One region of the Pseudoalteromonas sp. S1650 genome, then DNA from elsewhere that is predicted to be linked to it. Evidence: predicted binding sites of a transcription regulator. Region 1 holds the regulator's gene; the other holds the start of a gene.
The links. The regulator NrdR, encoded in region 1, represses ribonucleotide reductase genes. The targets are predictions, from matches to a motif close to AAACACNANATNTNGTGTTT.

Region 1 (3,429 bases):
TTATTTTCAATGTGTGTGGCTTGCTTTGCTTTTACCGCTGTTAGGCGGATGTCATCACCAATCATCACTGTATCAGTAAAGGTCAGCTCAGTGATATCACTCATCATGGTGACTTCTGCAAAGTTTAGTAAGCTTTTGCCCATATCACCTATTAACTTAGGGGCAATATAAACAATGTATTCGTCAATTAAATCTTGCTCAGCAAACACGCCAGCCAGGGTCGCACCTGCTTCGAGCCAAACGTGATTAAATTGTAGTTCAGCAAGACGCTTTAAAAGTGCTGATAAATCAACTTTATTATTAACTGCTGGCACTACTTCGTGTTTAACAAAGTGAGGCCACTTAGTTTGATTATCAAGCGACGTGGTAAAAATTATCACCGGGCTCTCGATGCTGAATAACGCAAGCTCAGGCGTTAACCTATTTTGTGAGTCAATAATGATTCGGGTAGGCTGGCGTAAAGGCAACGAGGTCGGCATGCTAAATGGCAACTCATCAACACGGACATTAAGTTTGGCATTATCGGTAATAACGGTGTCTGCACCGGTTAAGATAGCACAGCTTTGCGCACGAAATGCTTGCACATCTTGGCGCGCTTTAGAACTGGTTATCCATTTACTTTGGCCATTATTGAGTGCGGTTTTACCATCTAAACTGCACGCCATTTTACAAGTTACATATGGCAATCCAGTTTCCATACGCTTTAAAAAGCCTTTGTTTAAATCACGCGCTTGTTGCTCAAGTAAACCAGATGCCACCTCAATGCCAGCATCGGCTAAAATCTGTAGGCCACGACCACTCACCGCGGGGTTTGGGTCAACCATAGCAGCAATCACCTTGCTAACACCCGCGGCTTTTAAACCTTCGGCACAAGGCGGAGTACGCCCATAATGACTACAAGGCTCTAAAGTGACATAGGCAGTGGCGCCTTTTGCGTTGTCGCCAGCCACGGCTAATGCATTGACTTCAGCATGGCCCTGCCCTGCGATTTGATGAAAGCCTTCACCGACTATTTCGCCATTTTTAACCAGTACACAGCCAACATTAGGATTTGGCGTCGTAGTAAAACGGCCGTGTTTAGCAAGCTCAATGGCACGCGCCATATAAGCCGTATCAAGCTCTGTAAATGACATGATTAATCACCTAAACGAGCGATTTCTTCGCCAAACTCGCGAATATCTTCAAATGAACGATAAACCGAAGCAAAGCGTACGTAGGCCACTTTGTCGAGTTTCTTCAGAGATTCCATGATGCACTCACCAATCAAATGGCTAGAGATTTCACGTTCACCCGTGGCACGAAGTTGAGATTTAATGATGTTAACGACTTCGTCGACCTGCTCAGTGCTGACTGGGCGTTTTTCTAAAGCGCGATGCAAGCCATTCAGTAACTTGTCTTCATTGAATGGTTCGCGGCTACCATCTTGCTTGATGACTCTTGGCATCACAAGTTCAGCGCCTTCAAAGGTGGTAAAGCGCTCATGGCATTCGTTACATTCACGTCGACGTCTCACTTGATGACCACCGCCAACAAGTCGAGAATCAATTACTTTGGTATCTTTTGCTGTGCAAAAAGGGCAATGCATAAGGTTCAACTTCCGTTTATAAAAAACAAAAAAAGGCCGCTTTATAAGCGGCCTTTATAATAGCAAAAAACAACGCTATTGTTATCTTAATTACGGTTTAACCAGTAATTAAGCGTAAACTGGTAATTTTTTACAGATAGCTTTAACTTTCTCTTTTACTTCTGCTTGTACAGACTCATCGTTGATGTTGTCTAGTACGTCACAGATCCAGCCAGCAAGCTCTTTTGACTCAGCTTCTTTGAAACCACGGCGAGTAATAGCCGGAGAACCAATACGAAGACCAGACGTTACGAACGGTGAACGTGGGTCGTTTGGTACTGAGTTTTTGTTAACTGTGATGTTTGCATTACCTAGTGCAGCGTCAGCATCTTTACCTGTGATATCTTTATCGATTAGGTCAAGAAGGAATAAGTGGTTGTCTGTTTTACCAGAAACAACTTTGTAGCCACGCTCTTGTAGTACTTCAACCATCGCTTGTGCGTTCTTAACAACTTGTGCTTGGTACGCTTTGAATTCTGGTTGTAATGCTTCTTTGAAAGCAACCGCTTTAGCAGCGATGATGTGGCATAAAGGACCACCTTGACCGCCAGGGAATACAGCGCTGTTTAGCTTTTTGTAGATCTCTTCATCACCACATGCAGAAACGATTAGACCGCCACGAGGACCCGCTAATGTTTTGTGAGTTGTTGTTGTAACAACGTGTGCGTGAGGGATTGGGCTTGGGTATACACCAGCCGCGATAAGACCAGCAACGTGAGCCATATCTACGAATAAGTACGCACCTACTTTATCAGCGATTTCACGGAATTTAGCCCAGTCAACAACGCCTGAATATGCTGAGAAACCAGCGATGATCATTTTTGGCTTATGCTCTAATGCAAGTGCTTCAACTTGAGCGTAATCAATTTCGCCTGTTTCTTCATTTAGGCCGTATTGAATTGCATTGTACGTTTTACCAGAAAAGTTAACGTGTGAACCGTGAGTTAAGTGACCACCATGAGCTAAGCTCATACCTAGTACTGTATCGTGTGGCTGAAGAAGTGCTTGGAAAACAGCTGCGTTTGCTTGTGAACCCGCATGTGGTTGAACGTTAGCGTAATCAGTGCCGAATAACTCGTTTGCACGGTCAATAGCTAGTTGCTCAACAACGTCAACATGCTCACAACCGCCATAGTAACGTTTGCCTGGGTAACCTTCAGCATATTTGTTGGTAAGCTGAGAACCCTGCGCTTCAAGTACGCGTGGGCTACAGTAGTTTTCAGACGCGATCAGTTCGATGTGCTCTTCTTGACGAGCAGTCTCTTTAGTGATGGCTGCAAATAACTCTGGATCGAAATCCGAAATATTCATGCTACGTTCTAACATGGGGTCTCCTAAGGCAACGTGTATGGTGTTTTTTGAAGGCTGTATTGTACGCTTAAAACGCACTTTTGCCTATCTTGTAAAGGTGAACATATTTAAACAGGGATTGAATTTATTTCACAGTGTTTTAATAATGATATTTTTTTATTGATACATAACAAAAATTTATGAATTTAAAATATTCCATAGCTTTTTAAAATGTTATTTCAACAAATAATCGCGCTGTTACATTGCGTTTTTATAGGGACAAACTAAGCTTATAGGACTGGTCAATATCAAGGATGGTATAAGTTCATGTTAGCTAAACCAATATACGAATTAGTCCCCTACGGATACTTTTTTCTCGGCATCAGTTGTATCACATTAGCCAATGATTATGTGCCCACATTAATCGGTGTCATCTTATTTTTATTAGGTGCTAACATTTGGCGGATGCGTTCTGAAGCCAGAAGAACCGATCATTCAAGCCAGCGAGTTAAACA
Region 2 (3,429 bases), on a different contig from region 1:
GCATACCGTGCTCTTTAATGCTCTCGCGTAATGAATCCCAATCTAAGTGAAGAGGCTCATCACAGAACTGATCTAGGTCACGTTTGTAAGTATCTGTTGGCATAATGCCTTGAGAATAGGTTGTCTCGTTAAATTTAGGACACGCACCACGTTCTTTCGCTAACTCATTTGATGCTTTCATTAGGTAATATTGAATTGCTTCAAATGTTTTGTGAGTTAGGGCATTTGCGCTGCCATCTGAGTAGCGCTTACCATTTTTTGCTAAGTAGTATGCGTAGTTAATAACACCAATACCTAGCGTACGACGACCCATAGTCGCGTTTTTAGCCGCAGGAACAGGGTAGTCTTGGAAATCAAGTAAGTTATCAAGGGCACGTACTGCAAGTTCAGCAAGCTCTTCTAATTCATCAAGTGATTCAATTGCACCTAAGTTAAACGCCGACAGCGTACAAAGTGCAATTTCACCTTCTTCATCCATTACATTGCTAAGTGGCTTAGTTGGTAGTGCAATTTCTAAACATAAGTTAGATTGACGAATTGGTGCCACAGTCGAGATGAACGGGCTGTGCGTATTACAGTGGTCAACGTTTTGTAAGTAGATACGACCTGTGCTGGCACGCTCTTGTGCAAACATTGAGAATAACTCAATCGCCTTAATACGTTTTTTACGAATTGACTCGTCTTGCTCGTATTTGATGTATAGCTCATCAAACTTCGCTTGATCTTCAAAGAACGCATCGTATAGACCCGGTACATCTGATGGGCTAAATAATGTGATGTAATCGTCTTTGATTAAACGGCTATACATTAATTTGTTGAACTGCACACCGTAGTCAAGGTGACGAACACGGTTATCATCAACACCACGGTTGTTCTTAAGAACAAGTAGGTTTTCAACTTCTAAGTGCCAAAGTGGGTAGAACAGCGTTGCTGCGCCGCCACGAACACCACCTTGTGAACAGCTCTTAACTGCTGTTTGGAAGTGCTTATAAAACGGAATACAACCTGTGTGGTACGCTTCGCCGTTACGAATAGGACTACCAAGAGCACGGATGCGACCGGCATTAATACCAATACCTGCACGTTGCGAAACATATTTAACAATCGCAGACGATGTTGCATTAATAGAATCTAGGCTATCACCACATTCAATAAGTACACATGAGCTGAACTGACGTGTAGGGGTACGTACACCTGCCATGATAGGTGTCGGTAATGAAATTTTGAATGTAGATACTGCATCATAAAAACGCTTGATGTAATCAAGGCGTGTCTCTTTTGGATAATCAGAGAATAAGCTTGCAGCCACTAAGATATATAAAAACTGTGCACTTTCGTAGATTTCACCAGTTACACGGTTTTGAACTAAATACTTACCTTCAAGTTGCTTAACAGCAGCGTAGCTGAAGTTTAAGTCACGGTTGTGATCAATGTAAGCATCTAACTCGTCAATTTCTTGTTCGGTATAATCAACAAGTAGGTGTTGATCATAACGCTTGTCTTCAACTAATTTGGTGATGTGATCGTATAAGCGTGGTGGCTCAAATTGACCATATGCTTTTTTACGTAAATGGAATACAGCTAAGCGAGCAGCGAGGTATTGGTAATCAGGCGTATCTTTAGAGATCTGATCAGCTGCTGCTTTGATGATTGTTTCATGAATGTCATCGGTACGAATGCCGTCATAAAATTGAATGTGTGATTTTAATTCAACTTGTGAGACAGACACATTCTCTAGACCTTCTGCGGCCCAAGCGATCACGCGATGGATCTTATCTAGATCAAGTGACTCTTTACGGCCGTCACGTTTGCTTACAGATAGCTGTTGGTTCATAGTTTTGCCTGTATTCCTTGGGAAATTTTAGTTGTAAGACAAAGGTATTCTTTAATGTAATTATTATTATTCAACACCAAGATAAACTAATTGAATAACATTTAGCCACAATATCTGGTGTTGTTTAAATTGCAGATCACAAGATAGTGTGGTCTGAGTTGTTTTGCAAGGGATAGAATTGCCCCAATTTGTGGATAACTATTGGATAAGCGCATTGTGTTAGTAACCATTAACCTTTGAACATTCATAGACGACGAAATTTGTAGAAATCAACAAAAGATCCAGAAAATTTACCGTTTTGAAAAATAAATTTTGACTGATTTTTTTATCATCAATGAATGCTCAAAAGTAAATCAAATCACAATATATGGTGTTTCAGTTTTTAAATGGCACTATATATGGTTAAAACCGTCAATTGGTGTTTGCCAATTGAAATCCGCTTGCCAGCCAAGTGCAGCGTCTACACTCGGTATGTAACCCCATAACGCTGTTGCGCTATACATGTTGGCTGCTTTTGCTGCTTGAATATCACGTTCAGCATCACCGATATATAAACAACGGCTCGGATCAACATCTAAGATCTCAGCAGTGTGTAATAGTGGATCCGGTGATGGTTTTGACACAGCTAATGTATCGCCACTCACAACTGCCTTTGCATCACGCAAAGAGGGAATAGCTTGCACTAAGGGCTCAGTTAAAAAGCCGGGCTTATTAGTCATAATGCCCCACTTAATATTGTTTTGCTCAAGTGCAATTAAAAGCTGTTCGATGCCGTTGAAGCATTTACTGTGCACAGCAATATCCTCGGCGTAATAGTCAAGAAGCTGTTGGCGCAAGGCGAGTTGTTCAAGTCCGGGCCATTTATCCCCAAACCCTACTTCTAATAATGCATTTGCACCGTTAGACGCAGCAGGGCGATAAACATGCTCAGCAACAGGCGCCACATTGGCGTCTGCTAACACGCGGTTTAATGCACCACCTAAGTCATCCGCGGTATCGAGTAGTGTGCCATCTAAATCAAAGATAAACGCATCAAAATCGATAGAGGGTGTTTGCACACCACTCATTAGGCTAGTTTCTCAAAGTGCAGGATGTAATTAACACTTACATCATCATTTAAGCTGTACTGCTTAGAAAACGGGTTATAGTGAAGGCCGGTACTGGCGCGTACTTTTAATCCTGCTTCTTCTGCCCATGCAATAAGCTGCGCAGGTTTGATAAACTTTTTATGGTCATGCGTACCTTCAGGCACCATTTTTAAAAGCTTTTCAGCACCGACAATAGCAAACAAGTAGGCTTTTGGTGTTTTATTTAATGTTGAAAAGAATACATCAGCGCCCGGTTTAGCAAGTTCTGCTACAGCACGAATAATAGAGGCAGGGTCTGGAACATGCTCAAGCATTTCCATACAAGTCACAACATCAAAGCGAGCAGGGTGCTCAGCAGCGAATTGCTCTGCAGGTACTTTTATATAATCAACAGGCACGCCTGTTTCTAAACTATGTAACTTAGCAACGGTGAGTGGCTCTTGGCCCATATCGATGCCGGTTACTTTAGCGCCCATACGCGCCATACTTTCACTTAAGATGCCGCCA

Region 2: a site for NrdR is predicted at 1,938-1,957, ahead of nrdA (class 1a ribonucleoside-diphosphate reductase subunit alpha). Genes of this name have one in related genera too.

What each region holds. Positions count from the first base shown of each region.
Region 1 is NZ_PNDF01000013.1:20,370-23,798, forward strand. Features, by position in the region: gene ribD (bifunctional diaminohydroxyphosphoribosylaminopyrimidine deaminase/5-amino-6-(5-phosphoribosylamino)uracil reductase RibD) at 1-1,133, opposite strand, end outside; gene nrdR (transcriptional regulator NrdR) at 1,136-1,585, opposite strand; gene glyA (serine hydroxymethyltransferase) at 1,694-2,950, opposite strand; gene CWB80_RS03635 (hypothetical protein) at 3,242-3,429, shown strand, end outside.
Region 2 is NZ_PNDF01000031.1:59,834-63,262, forward strand. Features, by position in the region: gene nrdA (class 1a ribonucleoside-diphosphate reductase subunit alpha) at 1-1,834, opposite strand, end outside; gene CWB80_RS11385 (HAD family hydrolase) at 2,227-2,901, opposite strand; gene ubiG (bifunctional 2-polyprenyl-6-hydroxyphenol methylase/3-demethylubiquinol 3-O-methyltransferase UbiG) at 2,901-3,429, opposite strand, start outside.